Regions from separate parts of the Paenibacillus lentus genome, predicted to be linked through region 2. Evidence: riboswitches for the same ligand, from Rfam matches in the RefSeq annotation. Region 2 holds a riboswitch; each other region holds the start of a gene.
What was found. A riboswitch is a leader RNA that binds a small molecule or an ion and turns the genes downstream of it on or off. The one in region 2 is predicted to bind thiamine pyrophosphate.
Positions count from the first base shown of each region.

Region 1 (6,585 bases), 2.5 Mb from region 2:
CACTATGTATCCCTTGATATGGATTAGCCTGTTGTTGCTGATTGTGCTGCCCGTCTTGGGAGATCAAATTTGGTGGGTCGGACGCCTGCCCCTGCGGCTGCCCCTGTTGCTGCACATCTTGCATGCGAGCTTGGGCAGAATGTTGAGCCTTTCTCATCTCAGATGATTCTGATTCTGGATCTGAAGATTTTGTAGAGAGTTCATTGTCACTTTTTAGTTCATGCAGTTTTTGGGTTAGCTTGCGTAACTCTTCCTCCAGTTCAATAATCTTTTTGTCTCTATCCAAGTTTGAATCACCTCTTTTTTTCTTAGAATGTTATACGCTGCTAGAAGCAAGGTTTGATAAATTGACGATACCGAATGGTTGCATAACGTTCAAGTCCATAAATTGGAAGGTGAGTGCTTGCCTTCTATAAATTACCTTTAGTAAATATAATCCGAACGGAGAAGTTAGAAAAAGGTGCTGAATTGAAGATTGGGAAATGTCACAAAATTGCCATTGAGTGTAATGGAGTGAATGCTTACTCGTATTTATTTTGTGAAAATTAAGGACAACCCCTCTTCTAGACACCAATTGTGTGGTAATATGTATAGTTGAGCCCTAAATAGGGCGTTATCCGGTAGTGCTATGTTGATCCGACGCAAAGGGAGTACAAAGGAAACAAGGAACTGAAAGAGGAGAACTGAACTTGGAAGATTACAATGAAATGCTTGAACAAATGAATATCCAGCATGCGATTATTGGGGATGTGACGACAAGCCTGCATGACATTCTTCAAGACCTGACAAAGGTTCGTTTGTCTTCGCTTGCTTCCGCCTGCAATTTGCCTGGACGTTCCAAGATGAAAAAGCAGGAGCTAATAGAGGCGCTGACAGCCCACATGACCGATGTAGAGCATCTGCAATCCGCTCTGCTGATTACTAGTAGTCTGGAGTGGCAATTGTTCGAATCGCTTCTTCGTCAACCTGTTCTGCAGAACAATTTTATTTCAATTGGGCACTACTGGTATTTAATGAACCGTGGGCTCGTATTTACTTACTTCAGCGAAGGTCAGCTTTACATCGTCATGCCGGATGAGATTAAAGAAGCTTACTTTAAGCTGGATCACGAGAAATATCATCACCAACGAGCAGGTGTAGAGCTCGTTCATGAGTATATATTAGCAACGACGCACTTATACGGAGCCATTGAGCCGGAGAAGTTCATTGAAATTTATAATGCGCAGAACAGCGAGCAGCTCGATCAAAAGCGGTTCTTAAGGATGTTCGCAGACTTAACGAGCAGAGAACAGGCTTATACGTTGGAGAGCGGCTACATCGTTGACGGATATTTAACCCTGGAGGAATCGCAAGAGGAGCTTAAGGCACTACTGCTGCAAATTAAAGACAAGCCGCTCTTCATTCCGAAGCGGGAAGAACTGCTAAAATATGCTGACGAAGATTATTTTGAGATGACGCCGCAGTTGACGAAGCTGAGGGCGTATGTAATGAAGGAAATTTCCCGTGATGCAGAAATGGTCGACCATCTCATCGACGATATTCAGCTAGCCTGCACAATGCAAGCGACATCGGGAGACCTGATTCGTGAGTTTGAGAGAAGAGAGCTAACGTTCCAGAGTATGGAGCAAGCGGACATTGTGGTCGCTCTCATGAACGATGTCTATAACCATACAAGACAGTGGATTCACAGAGGTCATACTCCATTCGAAATGAGTCAAATTGCCGGCAATGTGGAGTTGAGAGCAGCGCATCGTCAGCTAAGCCCCTTGAATAAAAGTCAGGTGTCCGTCACCAAAATTGGCCGTAACGAGCCATGCCCATGCGGCAGCGGGTTCAAGTATAAAAGATGCTGCGGCAAATAATCTTATGATTGCAATTGAAATATCAATAATTTGACAACTCTTGCAAAGACAGATACAGTTAGTAGTGAAAATGAATAGGAAGTCCACTAGGGGAGCTGTTAGCGGCTGAGACAAGATCTTATCTTGGACCCTTTGAACCTGATCTAGTTCGTACTAGCGTAGGAAAGTGGAGTCGGATTCCATGCCTGACACTTATTTATTCTGTTATCTGTGTTAAGGTGACGTTGATGAAGCCGCTCCATATATGGAGCGGCTTTTTTGGTATTTGTTTCCTGTTTGGCAAACGAGTTAAGCTTGCCTGGCAGATACTTTTTCCTGGGTCATCCCTAATGGCTTCCTGATCATGTTCACATTATTTTCGGAGGTGGAGAACGATGAGCTTTACGCAGGAGCTCCGTCAGAAGGCGGATGGTATTTTTCAGGCTATTTTTGAACACCCTTTTGTAAAAGGAATCGCTAACGGCGATTTACAGAAGGAGCAGTTAATTCATTATGTCAAACAGGATCATGAGTATCTTACGGCGTTTATGCGGATTTATGGTATAGCTATATCCAAAAGTTCGGATCGGGCTGAGATTGAAATGTTCAACCAGCAAATTTCCTTTATTCTGAACAGTGAAGTCCACCCACATAATAACTTCTGTGCGGTTGCCGGGGTTACTTATGAAGAAATGCAGGGCTTTGCGCTGGCTCCGGGGGCACATCATTATATCCGTCATATGCTGACCGTTGCGCATGAAGGGAGTCTAGCGGAAATTATGGCGGTGCTGCTGCCGTGTCCGTGGACTTACTTGGAGATTGGCGAGAAGCTAATGAAAGAAGTACAGCCGACTGAAGCTCATCCATTCTATGAGTGGATCCATTTCTATGCGACGCGAACGAATACGACGGCCAAGTTCTGCGAGCGTCTGGACAAGTGGGCGGAAATCACGACTGAGCTTGAGCGCCGCAAGATGACAGAACATTACTTGCTTAGCTGTCAGCTAGAATACATGTTCTGGGATATGGCTTATAATGTGCAGAATTGGCCAGCTCCGATGCAGTCTGTGGGATATACGCTGTAATCTGACTTATCGATTCTTTTTCTATAATTAATATAAAAAGTGAGGCAGGTTCATAATGAGTATGGTCGAACATGATATTACTGCTCTTATTACGAAGGTGCAAAGAGTTAAACCGCTTATTCATAATATAACGAATGTTGTCGTTACCAATTTTACCGCGAACGGGCTGTACGCGTTGGGCGCGTCACCCGTTATGGCCTACGCTCCGGAAGAAGTCGCGGATATGGCCAGAATTGCCGGGGCACTTGTGCTTAATATTGGCACCTTATCGACTGCGCATGTAGAGTCGATGATCATGGCTGGCTTATCTGCGAACGAGCATGGCGTACCTGTGCTGCTGGACCCGGTTGGCGTGGGAGCGACGCAGTTCCGCACAGAGTCTGCACTGCGAATTCTCCGCGAGGTGAAGGTATCGCTGGTGCGGGGGAATGCGGCGGAGATTGCCAATCTCATCGGCGAGGTGCGTGAGATCAAAGGTGTTGATGCGGGAGCCGGGGCTGACAATGAGAACGTCCAGCTTGGACTGCGGGCAGCCCGCAAGCTGAATGCGGTCGTCGCCATTACCGGAAAGGAAGATGTCATTACGGATGGCAGCCGATGCCGGATAATCAGCGGGGGAGACGCGCTGCTTACTCAGGTGACGGGGGCTGGCTGCTTGCTGACATCGGTGCTGGGCGCTTTTGTTGCGGTGGAGAAGGATCTGCTGCTGGCGGGCACGGCTGGGCTGGCCTTCTACGGGGCAGCCGCCTCTCGCGCGGCTGAGCGCACAGCCGCTATCGGCCCTGGCAGCTTCCAGATTGCCTTCCTGGATGAGCTGGCCAAGCTGCATCCACATTCGCTCAAGGGACACGGGGCTGTGCGTGAAATAGAGGTGTCCGCCACAGGGGAGGCGTTGACATGAGTATAGCCAGAGCGCTTACAATTGCTGGTTCGGATAGCGGTGGTGGAGCGGGCATACAGGCTGACCTCAAGACGTTCCAGGAGCTGGATGTCTTCGGTATGTCGGCGATTACAGCGATCACGGTGCAGAATACGCTGGGGGTTCAGGGGGTATATCCACTGCCCCCGGAAGCCACCGCAGAGCAAATCGATGCGGTCGGCACCGATCTTGGCGTCGACGCGCTAAAGACGGGGATGCTGTTCAGTGCCGATATTATTGAGGCGGTGGCTGGCCGCATTCGGGAGCATGGCTGGCGCAACGTCGTCGTCGATCCAGTAATGATCGCCAAAGGCGGAGCGGATTTGCTGCTGCCGGAGGCTGTGAAGGCCCTGAAAGAGCAACTGCTTCCGCTGGCGCTCATCGTCACGCCGAACATCCCGGAGGCCGAGGCATTGGCCGGAATGAGCATCCGTTCGATGGAGGATCGGCGCGAGGCTGCTAAACGTATTTGCGCTTACGGCCCGGCGGTGGCCATCGTTAAGGGGGGACATGATGAAGGCGTCGATCAGGTCGTTGACCTGCTCTATGATGGCGCCTCGTTCACGGAGCTTGCAGACCGCCGGATTCAAACCGTGCATACGCACGGAACGGGCTGTACCTATTCCGCCGCGATTGCTGCCGGACTAGCAAAGGGGCTGCCTGTGCTGGAGGCGGTGCAAGAAGCGCGAGCATATATTCAGGCGGCGATCGAGGATAGCCTGGAGCTGGGCGGGGGGCATGGTCCGACGAACCACTGGGCTTACCGCCGCAGAAGGGAGCAGAGCAAATGAGCGGCAGCATCTCTCCTGAGCAAATGCGCCAATATTTGCGGATGTATTTAGTCATCGGCAGCGTGAACTGCCGAGAGAAGCCGCTTTGCGTTGTGGAGGAAGCGTTGCGCGGAGGCGCAACGATGATCCAGTTCCGCGAGAAGGGACCGGGCGCGTTGACCGGGGAGGCCAAGCTTGCGCTTGCACTGGAGCTGCAAGCGGCGTGCCGACGCGCCGGGGTGCCGTTCATCGTCAACGATGACGTGGAATTGGCCGCCCGGATCGGGGCGGATGGCGTTCATGTGGGTCAGGACGATGAATCTGCGGCTGCGGTCCGCAAACGGATTGGCAACCGAATCCTTGGCGTATCCGCGCATACGGTAAAGGAAGCGCGGACGGCATTAGCTCATGGGGCCGACTATATTGGCGTCGGCCCAATCTATCCGACCCTCTCCAAGGATGATGCGCGCCCGGTGCAGGGCACCAGGATGATCCAAGAAATGCGTGAGCAAGGGATCAAACTACCGATCGTTGGAATTGGAGGGATTACGACCTCGCGTGCCGCTGAAGTGGTTCGAGCAGGCGCGGACGGTGTCGCTGTCATCTCGGCAGTCACCCAGTCGGATAACGTGCGTGAAGCTGTACAGTCCTTCGTCAATCAGATGGTTCAGTAGTAAAAAAGGTTCAGAAGTGAAAAGGTTATAGATAGCCGGAAACAGGCCGCAGATTCGTAGGAATCTGCGGCCTGTCTGTATTGACTCGTTATTTGGGAGTGCGGATTGTAACAATTATTTGAATCGATATTGGAATCTCAGAGGTCATCAGGTGCGATATTCAGGAGTTAAGTCTTAGAAACAAAAACTGGAAAAACACGTTTAATCTTTTAACCAGTATAAACTGGAGTAATGATTTGATGCATGTGCGCATAAATTGTATAAACAGATGCCCTTTTTTTCGGTACAACCATTTACAGGTATCCTATGACATTTTTTCAGATTAGGAAGATTACAGACAAGATGAAGGGAAAGAAGCAACCTAACTGGAGCGATGCTGGATAGGGATTGCTTCCCGTGTAGCGGATGATCCGTAGGTTAAACTCTGATTCATGTACCGTTTGACTCATTTAGTTTTTGCGTCAGCTTGATCTGCAGTTTTTGTAGCTTCCGTGCGAGATTCTATACTTTTTACCTGCTGGCTTAAGAGATGGATTGTGGCGTCCATTTTATCCAATTTTTCGCCCATGGTTTGCAGCACATATTTGATCAGAATAAAGCTTAGAGTAACCGGAAAACCAACGTTTGTAATCAGTGTGACCATATCAGCAACCTGCATCACCGCTCTCTCCTTTCTCTTAAATGTCCTTTCACTATATAGAGAAAATAAAGAGGGGGATTTACAACCATCATACTAGAAAAAAATGTTATAATTTCAATAAATAAACTTATTATTCGGTTGTGAAGTTTATAATCATTTTTCCCTATAGGTAGAAGATGATATTGAAAGGGGGAGGTAGCTTTGGAACAACAACAAACCGTGTACGAGCAATACCGGAAAGAAGTCTATCGGATCGCCTGGCGGATTCAGTACCGAGCAAAAGTCGTGCGGAAGCGGGAGTGTTCGTTTGGTGGAATGGAACCTGCCACAACCAGTTTCGCCTCATCTTCTGATAACAAAATCGTTGTAAGACAGCTGATCAATGCCCTCCCGTCGGATACGGGCAGATCTATTATCTTCAAAATCTATATTCAAGACAAGACAGAGCAGGAGGTTGCCCGTGAGTTGAACATGAGTCAGCAAGGGGTGAACAAATGGAAACGAAAGATGATCAAAGAATTGTCCCGGATGATGAGTTCCTGAACCTGCTGTACAAAGCGAGGCAGAATGATGTTGAATCCACACTGAAGCTAATCGAGCTCTATAAAGGGGACATTCTCAGGGTAAGCAAGTTTATTCACACGTCGGAGGAAGAT
Region 1 is NZ_CP034248.1:4,811,313-4,817,897, reverse strand. Features, by position in the region: gene EIM92_RS21815 (DUF2339 domain-containing protein) at 1-286, opposite strand, end outside; gene EIM92_RS21810 (Rho termination factor N-terminal domain-containing protein) at 690-1,862, shown strand; TPP riboswitch at 1,941-2,044, shown strand; gene tenA (thiaminase II) at 2,237-2,926, shown strand; gene thiM (hydroxyethylthiazole kinase) at 2,982-3,827, shown strand; gene thiD (bifunctional hydroxymethylpyrimidine kinase/phosphomethylpyrimidine kinase) at 3,824-4,636, shown strand; gene thiE (thiamine phosphate synthase) at 4,633-5,289, shown strand; gene EIM92_RS21785 (hypothetical protein) at 5,735-5,947, opposite strand; gene EIM92_RS21780 (DUF1492 domain-containing protein) at 6,131-6,472, shown strand; gene EIM92_RS21775 (hypothetical protein) at 6,424-6,585, shown strand, end outside.
Region 1: another riboswitch for thiamine pyrophosphate. It lies ahead of tenA (thiaminase II); the one in region 2 lies ahead of EIM92_RS10200 (YkoF family thiamine/hydroxymethylpyrimidine-binding protein).

Region 2 (6,585 bases):
GCTTTCCCTGCCTTATCAAAATTTCTTAAAAGCTTATTAAACTCCTATTAATTTTTGTTCAGCCAAAATAAATCGCATCACCTCATTTTGTACTTCCCAAAGCATTGTTTGCTCACCCTTTTCATTAAATTCCTCCATGGCCTCAACCGCGCTGTTCATCGCTTTCTCCATTTCCTTCGCCTCGCCATCTATGGCAGCCGACAGCTTGCCCCGAATAGCGGCAGCGCTTTTAGTCCAAAGCTGATGACTCTCACGTAGCCGCTCCATCTCCTCTTGACTCTGCCGTGAGGGAGAGGCTTCTCCCAATAAAGCTGCCGAGGAAGAGCTTAGCATATATACAAGATCCGCGCTCTGCGCCAAATATTGCTGAAGGAGGGCAGCTTCTCCATTATATTCAACCGTGGCTGATTCAGGCAGAGATATCTCGTGCAAAATAAGGTGAACTCCCCCTGTCTTCAGTCGATTGCTTAACAACTTAGCTTCCTCGCGGTCAGGAGAGACACCGGCGTATACCCGTTTCTCATCCACTGTATCCCGCGCTGCAGCGATACCTGAGTCACGCAATTGCTGCTGAGCCAGCTCCACCCCTTCCGCCGTGCTGAATACGCCGTATTGAAGGAAATGATAGCTTTGCGATGGCAATACGACTTGAACGAGCGGGGCCTGCTTCTCGGTGATAACACTGCCTAGCACGGGAATGTCTGCCGCTTCCCCCGCAGCCTTCTGCGTCGGAACACCTATTCCCGGTATAGGTACCGTTATTTCTTGATTGAACATCGACAGAACGACAAATCCAAAGAGCGCCCCCGTCACAATAGCCCCGGTTAATGAGCCTGCAACCTTCCACCAGGAGGTTCTCGTTCTCCGAACATAATAATCCCCGTCACCCGGTTCTCCTTGATCGGGAAATACCGCAATCCCTGTTGCTGCACGATCGGTTAATGGATCCCCCCAATAATCTACCGTCTCCACCGCCCGATAGTTTGCGGAGAGATGATTAGGTTTTTCGCTTGAGATATTTGATACCTCTTGACTAGATCTAGCTGGAAATGAGTCATCATTTTTCTGGGTCTCCCGGCCTTGTTCATCGAACCGGAATGTCATCTTCGCCTTGTTCACGATCCGCACGCTCCTTGTCCTCTCTTCTAACGATACAATATGAATTTTCACGAGAATATAGACCAGTTCATTCAAACAAGGACTTTACAATTCAAAGGAACTCTGTATAATGGGAACCATTGAAAACCGCATAACGAATCAAGCACTAGGGGTGCCTTTATTGGCTGAGAGATCGTTCCTGATCAAGGATACGGTTAACCCTTTTCACCCGATCTAGATCATACTAGCGTGGGGAAGTGCGGGGAAACGATGGATGGCGTTGCACCCTATCTTTATTATGTTAAAGCGGGCTAGCCAATATCGATACAACTGCACTCTTCGGGTGCGGTTTTTTTGTCGTTGTCGACATTTATTAATTTATCAAAGGGGAGGAACATGCTTCATGATCACAAGCAATTCATTCAACGAACAAAATAAACCCGCAGCGTGCGGCAGCAGCCGCATCGTTGGCTGCCGATTTTCTTTATTCCCCATGAGCGGCCATTTCGTGCCGATTATTCTTGGCGCTCTGGAGAATACGGACACATCCAAGGTATGGATTAAAAGCGATGACATCAGCACCTGTGTACGAGGTCGCCACGAGCATGTATTCGACGTGGTCCAATCCATATTTCTTCAAGCGGCAAAAAGCGGGGAGCACGTTGTCCTTAGTGCAACCTTTTCCGTTGGCTGCCCTGGGGACACGGAGGGCGACGTATTCATGTCCGAGGATGATGTCCGTTTAAATAAGGACACCGGATCTGCTGTAGATACCGCAGTACAATTCGCACTTTACCCTATGGGTGTGCCCCACTATATGGATGTCATCTATAATGCCGTCAAAACAGCTGAAATCGAGGGTACCTTCTCCGGTGGCATACATTACGCCAGCCGCTTAGATGGAGACGCTCATCAAGTATTCCGGTCGCTTGAGAATGCTTTTGTAGCCTCTAGCATCCAAACCTCACATCTTGTAATGACGGCGACCATTTCCTGCAACAGTCCGTCTGCCAAACCAGATCATGTACAAAATAAGGGGGAATAACGATGTCGTCCTGGAAACTCCGTGACATTATTGTTCTTAGTTCATTATCCGTTGTTTTTGCTGTCGTCTATTTAATTTTTCTGCAAATCGGCAATGTCCTTGTCGGTTTTATGGGGCCGATGGGGTACGAGGTCATTTTTGGAATATGGTTTATTGTCTCGATCATTGCCGCCTACATTTTGCGTAAGCCTGGGGCAGCTCTATTGTCAGAGACCATCGCCGGAACCATCGAGGTGCTCATTGGCAATGTGACCGGCCCAATTCTGATCCTGTCGGCCTTTATTCAAGGTCTCGGTGCGGAAGCAGCATTTGCCGTTGTCAGATACCGTTATTACAACACATCTGTATTAATTGGTGCTGGCGTTGGAGCGGCCGTATTCAGCTTTGCCTGGGGCTTCTTCCAGTCCGGCTTCGCCGCCTTATCCACAGGGCTCGTTATTTCGATGTTCATCGTGCGCGTAATTAGCGGGGCTGTTCTCGCAGGTCTGCTCGGGAAATGGATTGCCGATGCGCTGGCTCGTACCGGTGTATTGAGAAGCTTCCCGATCGGCAAAGAAGCAGCTCAAACCGCACGTCAGAAACAATCTGCGGTGAAGCTGTAATGAATACCAAAATCCCGTGCACACCCTCCGAACAGGGAGCAGGACACATGATGTACACGAATGAGGAAATGATGAATAAGCCCATTGTTCTGGAGACGAAAGACCTGTCACTAGCTTTTAGCGAGGAGGATGAGGAGATTGTATTCTCCTCTCTTTCCCTCCGCCTATATCAAGGTGAACTCATGCTGCTTCTCGGTCCCGGAGGCTGCGGCAAAAGCTCCATGGCTCTATGTTTAAACCGCGTGTACCCCTCAGCCATTGACAGCGTGGTGAACGGCAGTGTTTATTTATACGGCCAGTCTCTGGAGGAACAGGATCCCGGGACAATTGCCCAGCAGGTGGGGATCGTCTTTCAAGATGTAGACAGTCAGTTCTGTATGCTAAAGGTAGAGGAAGAGCTTACTTTTTGTCTGGAAAACATCGGATGTCCAAGGGAGCAAATTAGCGCAAAAATCGACGATGCACTACAGCTCGTTGATTTAACTGAATGGCGGGATGCACAGATTCATGCCTTATCCGGGGGAATGAAGCAGCGGCTAGCATTGGCCTGTGCCTTGGTACTAAATCCAAAAGTGCTCATTCTCGACGAGCCGACATCCAATTTGGATCCGGAAGCCTGCTGGGCCTTGTCGGCCCTTATCGACTCGATACGCCAACAACGGCAGATGAGCATTTTGCTTATCGAGCATCAATTGGATGCATGGATGCCCTATGTAGATCGCCTGGCTATAATGGGGACAAAGGGAAAATTAATTTACGAAGGCGAGCCCAGGAATTACTTCGCTAATTTTAAAGAAGAAGCACGACAATTAGGAATATGGATGCCGGGTGCCGTGCGCCTTCACGAGGAGCTGCAGACAATGCATACAGCTTCATGGCAGCCTTTAACCAGAGATGAGCTTACCTATTTTTGGCTCAATGAGCCGGACGCAATAAAGCTTAATGTTCTCGAGCAGCTAGAACAAAGGCAAGCCCGCAGGTCAATGCAGTCGAATGGCGATTCGGAGACCGTAAGCAGAGACAGCTTAATGTTACTCGACAATGTCTCTTTCGAGCGCAGCGGCGGCCGACAAATTCTTCAGCAGCTTTCGCTGACAATTCCTGCGGGACAATTCATTGCGCTGGTCGGCCCTAACGGTGCGGGCAAATCCACTTTGGCCGCTCTATTGTCAGGAATATTAGAACCTACAGCCGGTACGATCCAATTATCCGGCAAAGCCATATCGAGTTGGCCTGAACAGGAGCTGCGGAAGCGCATCGGGTTGATTTTTCAGCACCCCGAGCACCAATTCGTGACCGATACCGTCTACGACGAGCTAGCCTTCAGCTTGCGAATCCAAAAACTGCCGGAAAATGTCGTGTCCGAGCGGGTCGCCTCACTTCTCGAACAGTATCGGCTACAGCACCGCCGCGACTACAGCCCTTTTGCGCTCAGTCAGGGGCAGAAGCGCCGCTTGAGTGTGGCTGCCATGCTGTCTGAGGAACAGCAGTTGCTGTTATGCGACGAGCCAACCTTCGGCCAGGATGCATACTCTGCCTTGGAATTGATGAAATCGCTGCGCGCTCGAGTAGATCGCGGGCTTACCGTCATTATGATCACTCATGATATGGAGCTCGTTCAGCAATATGCTGATCGGGTACTTGTTCTACGCCAAGGATCCATACAATGGGACGGGCATCCAGATAATTTATGGGATTGGCCCGAGCAGCAGCTACAGGCCAATAAACTGATTCCTCCTCTCTCTGCTTATTTGAAGAATAAGCTGCGATTAACGCTCAAGGAGAAGCAGGAAACATGCAGGGAGGTGCTGATGTGAGAGCATCCGGCGCATTTAGCGAACTGTTGAATGAGATGAATCCTGCCATTAAAGGACTTACGGTCATTCTAGGAGTAATTTTGTTATCGTTTGCTTTTGATCCCGTAACGATCTCTGTAAGTCTGATTTATGTATTGATGGTTACAGTGATTTTCGGCCGGATTTCCTGGCGCAAATGGCTACTGTTGTTCCTGCCCTTCTTCATTATGGCCATCGGTTATTTCTGGACGGCAGCGCTCTTCCCACGTTCCGACTTGCCTCAGGGTTCGAAGGTACTTCTATCATGGGGTCCGCTGCAGATGACAGAAGCCGGGTTCAGTCTGGCCCTCTCGCTCGCCCTGCGCACTCTAATGTTCTCAGCGCTTTCGCTTATGTTCGTCTTAACGACCGAGCCCGTAAAGTTCATGTTCAGTCTCATGCAGCAATGTAAGCTGCCGCCCAAGCTGGCATACGGCATTCTAGCCGGATTTCGCTTTCTCCCTTTGTTCCGCGAAGAGCTACGTATTATGCAGCAGGCTCATCGGATGCGGGGCATATGGCGAGAGAGGCGCAATGTTCGTTCGCTGCTCCATGCCTTTAAGAGATACAGCATCCCTCTGCTCGCAAGCGCAATTCGTAAATCGGAGCGCGTAGCCGTCGCTATGGTATCCCGCGGTTTTACCGGAGGCAAACGCGATTTCTACATCCAAATGAAGATTCGCTGGCAGGATTGGATGTTTATGGGGATCGTACTATCCGGGATCCTATTGGGATATTCCATTTCTTATGCCCTGGGTACCTTAACTTGGTATGGAGGACAGCTTTAAAATAAATCAAAAGGAGGAGTTCCGCAGCAGACAAGTCTGCACACGGAACTCCTCCTTTATTAATTTCTTCTAAGCTAGAGTCTTAGCCAGCTCATGTCCTACCTTCCAAATATCCCCGGCCCCCATCGTAATGACGAGATCACCGGATTGCAGCCTTCCTTGCAAGTCGTCAATTACGTCCTGCTTCGTTGGCAGATATCTTGCTCCGGCATTGCTATTTTCTTTAATCAGCTCTACCAGCTTCAATGAATTGACGCCTTCAATCTGCTTCTCTCCGGCAGGTGAATAGATATCGGTAATAATCACTTCATCGGCTCCGCCAAATGCCCGGCTAAAGGCATCTAATAGAAAGAAGGTGCGCGAATAGCGCTGCGGCTGAAATACGGCAATGATTCTTTTGCCGGTCGCCTTGGCGGCGGCAATCGTTGCTTCAATCTCCGTTGGATGATGAGCATAATCATCAATCACAAGGATGCCACGGCTCTCACCAAGCACCTGGAAACGACGCTTAGCTCCGTGAAAGTACTGAATCGCCTCTGCAATGTCCGCGAAAGGAATTCCTGCCTCTAGGCATACAATTACCGTTGCCATCGCATTATAGACATTATGCCTTCCCGGTACGGAAAGCTTAATTTGGCCCAGGGGCTGCTGGCCATGATTCATCGTGAACACAACCTTGCGATCCCCCAGCATGATATCCGTGGCTGTATAATCACAAGCTGTTTCTATCCCATAAGTTACCACATTACACTGCAGTTTAGGCAGTAACTCACGGATAATTCCGTCATCTCCAGAAACAACAGCTTTACCTTCCGGCTTGATTTGATTTAGAAATTGCACGTAAGCATCCTTAAGCTTTCCGAAATCTCCACCATAATTTTCCAGATGATCGGCCTCAATATTCGTAACGATGCCGAGCGTTGGATGGTACTGGAGGAAAGAACCGTCGCTCTCATCCGCCTCGGCAACAACACATTTTCCCTGACCTGCCTTAGCATTCGTACCGATATCCATTATTTCGCCACCGATAATATAGGTAGGATCTGTTCCACACTGCTCCATCACCAGAGCAATCATAGACGAGGTCGTCGTCTTGCCATGCGCTCCGGCGACAGCCACGCCTGTACGTTCGTTAAGTAATCTCGCCAGCATCTGGGAACGATGTAGAACCGGTATGCCCTGCTCTTCCGCTTCCACCCGCTCGACGTTGTCCTTTG
Region 2 is NZ_CP034248.1:2,275,568-2,282,152, reverse strand. Features, by position in the region: gene EIM92_RS10205 (SPOR domain-containing protein) at 37-1,119, opposite strand; TPP riboswitch at 1,257-1,371, shown strand; gene EIM92_RS10200 (YkoF family thiamine/hydroxymethylpyrimidine-binding protein) at 1,502-2,143, shown strand; gene EIM92_RS10195 (ECF transporter S component) at 2,146-2,745, shown strand; gene EIM92_RS10190 (ABC transporter ATP-binding protein) at 2,640-4,562, shown strand; gene EIM92_RS10185 (energy-coupling factor transporter transmembrane component T family protein) at 4,559-5,368, shown strand; gene murC (UDP-N-acetylmuramate--L-alanine ligase) at 5,438-6,585, opposite strand, start outside.

Region 3 (6,585 bases), 2.4 Mb from region 2:
CCTGAGCATGCCGCACCCCACGTATTTGAAGCGCGTTCCTCCTGATTTGGAACTCTTCCCAAACCATCGGCAGGAGCCGTACAGAAGCCATAAAACTATAGGCATATTTCGGGGCCAGCTTCACCTTCTGCATCAGGGCATAGAACAAAGCGACCGAAGAAGTCGTTAGCACATACAGCAGTCCCTCGGCAGCGAATGTAATCGACTTAAAGCCGATATGAATCCCTCTATAGAAGCTCTCCTCCGAAATGCGGATAATTCCCCACTTCCACCATAGCGTATCCCCTTTACCGAATAAGACCATAGTGATGGAGGAAGAGACAAAAACGAATAATAAGGGGAGGATCAGAATCAGGATTTTCCATGGCGGATGCCCGCTCATCAGAAATAGCACAAGGTAGATGACAATCGCCTGGTAAACGATAAAATCCAAGCTATGTGTAAACAAGGTCAGCAGGAACAACCCCAATATAATACCCAGTTTTGCAGCAGGATTGGCCCGGTGCAGCCAAGTTTCTCGCGTGGGCGTTAGAAATTTCCTCATCGTTTTCCCTCTTCCTGCGTTTGTTTTCCTTCTTGCTGTGTTTGTTGTCCCTCTCCCTGCGTCTGTTTTCCCTCTCCCCGCGTTTCCTGTACTAGACTATCCCTCAGTTGCTTCATTTCTTCTCCACGCTCCGTAAGCTGCTGGGAGATCATCTTTCCCTCCCGTACCTCCCAACGCTGAGTGGCGATAATATCTGCAATTTTCTCCTCATGCGTAACCATGACGATCGCCGTCCCTAGACGACGAAGCTCCTCGCAAACTTGCAAAATAGCAAAGGTATTTACGGCATCCTGCCCGAAAGTTGGCTCGTCCAGCAAAAGTATCGGCTTATCCAGCACGGCAGCGCCAGCTACACTTAGTCTACGCTTTTGCCCAAGGGAAAGCTGATAGGGATGCCGATGGTCCAAGCCCTTCAGGCCGAAGGTACGTAATGATTTGTTCACCTGTTCTAAGACAACTTCCTCAGACAGTCCCTCCTGTCGCAAGGAAAAGGCAATTTCCTCTCCTACCTGCTCAGCTACGAACTGAAATTCTGGGTTTTGAAACACAAAACTGATTTGACTCGCAGCCTGTTTCACCTGCTTTTGCCGCTTCTTCCATCGCACCCTCCATTTCCGCACGTGCTCATCACGATCCAATGGCTGTCCCTGCAGCAAATAGCTTCCCTCCGAGCTAAGCAAGCCCATCAAGCTTAATAGCAAAGAGCTTTTTCCCGCGCCATTCGGCCCGGTAATAGCAATGAAATCTCCTGGTGCAATGGATGCATGCTCTACATCAATTACCGATTTCCCATGTCTCAGCCCTCGGAATTGAGACAACTCCAGCAGTGCTTCTGCCTGTACGGTCAACGGCGGTTTGGGCAGAACCGGCTCAAGGAGCGCTTCTCCTTCCGGTGAAGTGAAGAAGTGCTCCCAGACGCCAGGATACCAAATTCCGAATTCCTTCAACTCGGATTGGTACATGCTGAACACCTCTTGAGGCGCTCCTTCGCCAAGCATTTGTCCTTCCGGGCCAAAGAGAATGACTCGGTCTACAAAGTCAGCGATTTCCTCAATCCGGTGCTCTACAATAATAAGCGTTCGATCTGGCGAAATTTTCTTCACCGTATCCCATATCTGCTCACGGCCTTCCGGATCAAGCAGCGCAGAGGGCTCATCAAGGAACAGCACCTGCGGATTTGAGAGCAAGACAGAGGCCAGGGCCAGCCTCTGCTTCATCCCCTGGGATAAGGAATCTATCTGCACATGCAGCTCCGGCAGTTGAAGTCCGACCGCTCGAAGCACCTCATCCATTCTCCCTCGCATTTCGCTCCGGGGAACCGCCAAATTTTCCAGTACAAAGGCCAACTCCTCATCCACATAGGGCATGCAAAATTGAGTATCTGGATCCTGGAATACAAATCCCCAAGACGCAGGCGGATACTGATCCTTACAGCGCATGGGCACCTCAACGAGTGAAGGGATAATGCCCGATAGCACCTGTAACAACGTTGATTTTCCGCTCCCGCTCGGCCCCAGCAGTAACACCTTCTCGCCCTGTCGAACATGGATAGTAAGATCTTTAAAGACAAAACGATCTTCGCCTGGAAACTTAAGCCTAAGCTCGGTTACGCCCGCAGCTATGTCCGCAGCCTGGTTATGCCGATCGCTTACTGCGGCCCCTGATGTCAGTCTAGGCACCATTGCTTAATCGTCCAGTGCAGCGTAGTCTTTATCTTCGACAGGCCGTAGAAGATTCGTTACCCCTGTTGCTTCTACCGCTTTAACGATGGCATACGCCAAGTATCCGCAAATGAGAGCCGAACTGACAGCGCGCATGCCGTATTTGGCGAATAACAACCAGGTTTGATAGTCCTGGATGTAGCCGTAATAAATATCGGGAATCAGGGAACCTACCGCTGCGCCTATCCCGGCCAAAGCCGCCACGGATGCCGAATAGTTCTTGTAACGGAATGCTGCGAAAACAAGTTCAGCTCCGAGACCTTGAAGCACGCTGTACATGACAAGTTGTATCCCCCACTCGCTGCCGAACAATATCGATACATGCGCTGCGGCAATTTCGGCGATTAACGCTACACCAGGCTTACGAATCAGCAAAAACACAAGCGTAGAAGCCATAAACCACATTCCATAGACAAGCTCATCCGCCTGCGGAAAAAACGAAAACAAATTATAAACCGCACTCCAGAAGTAATAAACGACTCCCAGAACAATCGACACTAGGATTGTTACGAGCAAATCGCTCAGCTTCAATCCCCGGCCACCTCTTTTTTGGACTGCTCCCTGTACCACATACATCTCTCCTTCTTCTTAACTTCCTCATAGAATAGTATGGCTAAAAAACAAAAAAACCGACTGGATATGCTCAGGCGGCTGTTTATAGTTCATAGGCACGAAAAAACCTTGAACGACGAATTATCTACGCTGGCATTATCCAGATCAGATTAACGGTCAGCAGCGGATTAGCTGCAATCTCAGCCTGATTCTCTCAAGCTCCCGTATCCCTATTCGATTGACTTAACCATACAACAATAGCTGCCATACTAGCAAGTATAAATTAATTATTACAGCTTCGTTGTTGATTTAGTTTATATTATATGTCAATATAATCGAAAATGGAAAACGATAGCATACTTGTTCAGCAAAGTACTAGGGGGAACCAATTTGACCGCAAAATGGATGAAATGGATGACAGAGCTTACATCCCGAAAATGGATTTCCCGGCTCATGGGTCGGTTTTCTCATTCAGGAGTAAGCCGGCTCCTAATACCTACCTTCGCTAAGTCTTACGGGATTCCGCTGGATGAGGCCGAGAAGGACATTAAAGAATACAGGACGCTGAACGAATTTTTCACCCGCAAGCTAAAACCAAATATGCGTCCGATCCATCCCCTTCCGGAAGGATTAATCAGTCCTGTCGATGCATTAATTACGGCAATGGGAGACATTCAATCGGGAACGATCCTTAATGTGAAAGGCCAGGATTACTCATTGCAAGAGCTGCTCAATTACTCTCCTCGCACTGAAACATATAATCATGGTTATTTCTTCGTACTATATCTTAGCCCGACCGACTATCACCGCATTCACGCCCCCGTAACGGGACGCAAGCTGGAGAGCGAGCATATCCGGGGTAAAGTCTACCCCGTGAATGACTTTGGAATGAGACATATGCGAACGGTACTCAGCCGAAACGAGCGGCTCATCACTTATATTTCGCATAGCCTCGGTGAAGTTGCGGTTGTTAAAGTGGGCGCTATGAATGTAAGCAGCATTAAATATACAGATGCTGAAGCTACACAATGGAATCGTGGGGATGACTTAGCTTATTTCGAATTTGGCTCGACCGTCGTCCTGCTCATCGAAAACGGCACCTTTGAGCCGCTTCCTGAGCTTGATGTCGGCAGTAAAGTTAAAATGGGCGAGCCACTGGGAAGATTTTGCCCTGCAAAAAAAACTAAACGTGGCATCCAGCCTCCACTTGAATAACGATAAAGATATAGCAGGCCGTTCCTAACTCCGGGATGGCCTGCTCACTTTTATGACCTAAATTTAGGCTGTACTTTAATTTAGGCTACCTTTAATTCAGGCTACGCTTTATCCAGGCTAGCGATCTGTAAATTGCTCAGTCACAGATAGTTGACTAAATTTGGACTAGGCTTTTATTTTGGACTATACTTTAATTTAGGCTACGCTTTAATTTGGACTACGCTATTATTCAGGCTACGCTTTCATATTTTTAGACAACCTGCGTTGATCGCTTTCAAAATATCTAAATGTATTTCATCAGACTGTTGAAGTAATTGATTTTCTATGCAAGAAAACATACTTTCCACGGAAATCCAGAATCGAAAGGATTAAAATATAAGGTGAGTTCCCGTTTGTACGAGAAAAAAGCTTGGCTAGGTGCCTTGCTATTTTCTTAATGTTCTGCACTATGGCAGTCATCAGTGCTTGTTCCTGCACTTTTTCCCGGCCACGCAAACGGGAAATGCGAAGCCCATGGAGCACTTTGGCATCCGCGAAGCTTCGCTCAACTGTTTTACAACGGAGCTTATACAAGATCTGTCCTGAAGAGCTACGGTAATTCGCTTCTACTCGCTCTTTAAACCCTTCCCAAACATGCCGCTGAATTTTACGTTTACGATTTTTGCTTGATGTACAGCTATCCAATAATGGGCATTGGCCACATAAGTCAGGGTTGGACATATATTCTTTGTATCCATTGCGATTGGTTGTGTGGTAAGTCAGCTTAGATCCATTGGGACATATATAAGCGTCTTGTTGCGGGTCATAGGAAAACTCTTCTTTGGGTATAGTCCCCTCTGCTGTAGGGGCATTACGAGTAGCGATGACACTGAAAATACCCATCTCGCTTGTTTTTTTGCATATGTAGGGCGTCATATATCCTGAATCCAAAGCAACAGCTTCTAACGTATTGTGAAAGTCAAATGTATCGATCTGTCTTTGAAGTCTTTCTATATAAACGGTTGAGTCATTCACATTTCCAGGGGTAACATGGACATCCGTAATGAGATTGAATTTGTGATCGACTGTACGATGATCCAAATAATAAAACCCTTCGGGTTTACCTTTACGCTTCATAAAGCCACTTTCTGGATCGGTGTTACTCACTCGCAGTTTTTTTTCAATCGTTTCGTTTTCACGGGCGGCAGCGGCTTTTTTCCATGACGCTCTCGTTCTTGATTAACAGCTGTCTCCAATTCTTTTAAATATTCAAGGGGCGTTTCCGTCACAACTTGCATCGATGAACGATTTTTATTCGCGTTAGCTTGGATGTGCGTTGAATCAGTAATGAGAACACGTCCCCCTACCATGTTATGACGGATGGCCAAACGGACTACTTCGTCAAAAATGTCTTGAAAAATGGTAGATCCTTTGAATCGCACATTACGGTTGTAACTAATCGTCGAGTGATCCGGCACAGGATCCGTTAAGCCTAGACCGAGGAACCAGCGGTAGGCTACGTCCGTTTTAATTTCTTGCTCTAATTGCCTTTCGGAGTGAATGCCATACAAATAACCAATCAGCATCATTTTGAAAAGGCGAATCGGGTGAATTGGAGGCCTCCCTAATGTGCCGTGATAGTAGGGGCGAGTCATCTCCGTAATAAATGAAAAATCTACGTTTTCATCAATGATTCGTAGTAAATGATCTTTTGGTACAAGCATATCTATACTAACCAATTCAATTTGATTTCTATCTTGTTGAATGTTAGGCAATTCGCACACCACACTTTCAATATATTACCTATATTATACCAAATTAACGCGGTAATGTGATCTAGATAGGGGCTTTTTCAACAGTCTGATGAAATACAGCTAGTATTCAAATTCAAAATTAAAATTAAACTGGACTAGTTGGATAGAGCCCCTTGCTCTTCTAATGGAAACTCTTCTTCTAGCCAACCTTTCTTCTACTGCATACTCTAATGCGCACTTTTTAATGCACGCCTCTAATCCACACTACTCCCTACGATCATGCCGATTTCGGATTGGAGTGTGACCTCTCCTCCGCCTCCATTAATTTTACTAGTTCCTTCCGAAGCGCCGACAATTCCCCCTACCTCACTCTTCGTGACAAACCTACATTGTATAGCATCGTCCAAGTTCAATTCGATATTGCCAACCTCGGTCTTAACGTTGAGCAAGCTTTCCTTGTTCATATTCGCAATATGTACGGAAACGTTGCCTGTCGTCGTTTGTTCGATGATTTCTCTGTCATATGCACATTTTTCATCTGAATTGATCCACATCTCCGCTGATATTAGAGCTCCCTTTAATTTCGTATAGCTCTACGATACCGACTTCATTATGAAAATCGTAGGTGTCCATGAGTAGGTGTCCATGAGTAGGTGTCCATGAGTAGGTGTCCATGAGTAGGTGTCCATCGACGCCGGCACTGTAATAACATCATCGATCATGAAATGAGAAATTCCGTAATTCTTCCCGGCCCAAGTCCATAAGCTTGTGTCATTCTCTCCCTTTGCATGCATTGCTAATCAATTGATTCTCATTTTCG
Region 3 is NZ_CP034248.1:4,650,826-4,657,410, forward strand. Features, by position in the region: gene EIM92_RS21155 (energy-coupling factor transporter transmembrane component T family protein) at 1-544, opposite strand, end outside; gene EIM92_RS21160 (ABC transporter ATP-binding protein) at 541-2,226, opposite strand; gene EIM92_RS21165 (ECF transporter S component) at 2,230-2,835, opposite strand; TPP riboswitch at 2,943-3,053, opposite strand; gene asd (archaetidylserine decarboxylase) at 3,208-4,032, shown strand; partial or broken gene EIM92_RS21175 (IS1182 family transposase) at 4,441-5,735, opposite strand; gene EIM92_RS21180 (hypothetical protein) at 6,020-6,319, opposite strand; gene EIM92_RS21185 (hypothetical protein) at 6,537-6,585, opposite strand, start outside.
Region 3: another riboswitch for thiamine pyrophosphate. It lies ahead of EIM92_RS21165 (ECF transporter S component); the one in region 2 lies ahead of EIM92_RS10200 (YkoF family thiamine/hydroxymethylpyrimidine-binding protein).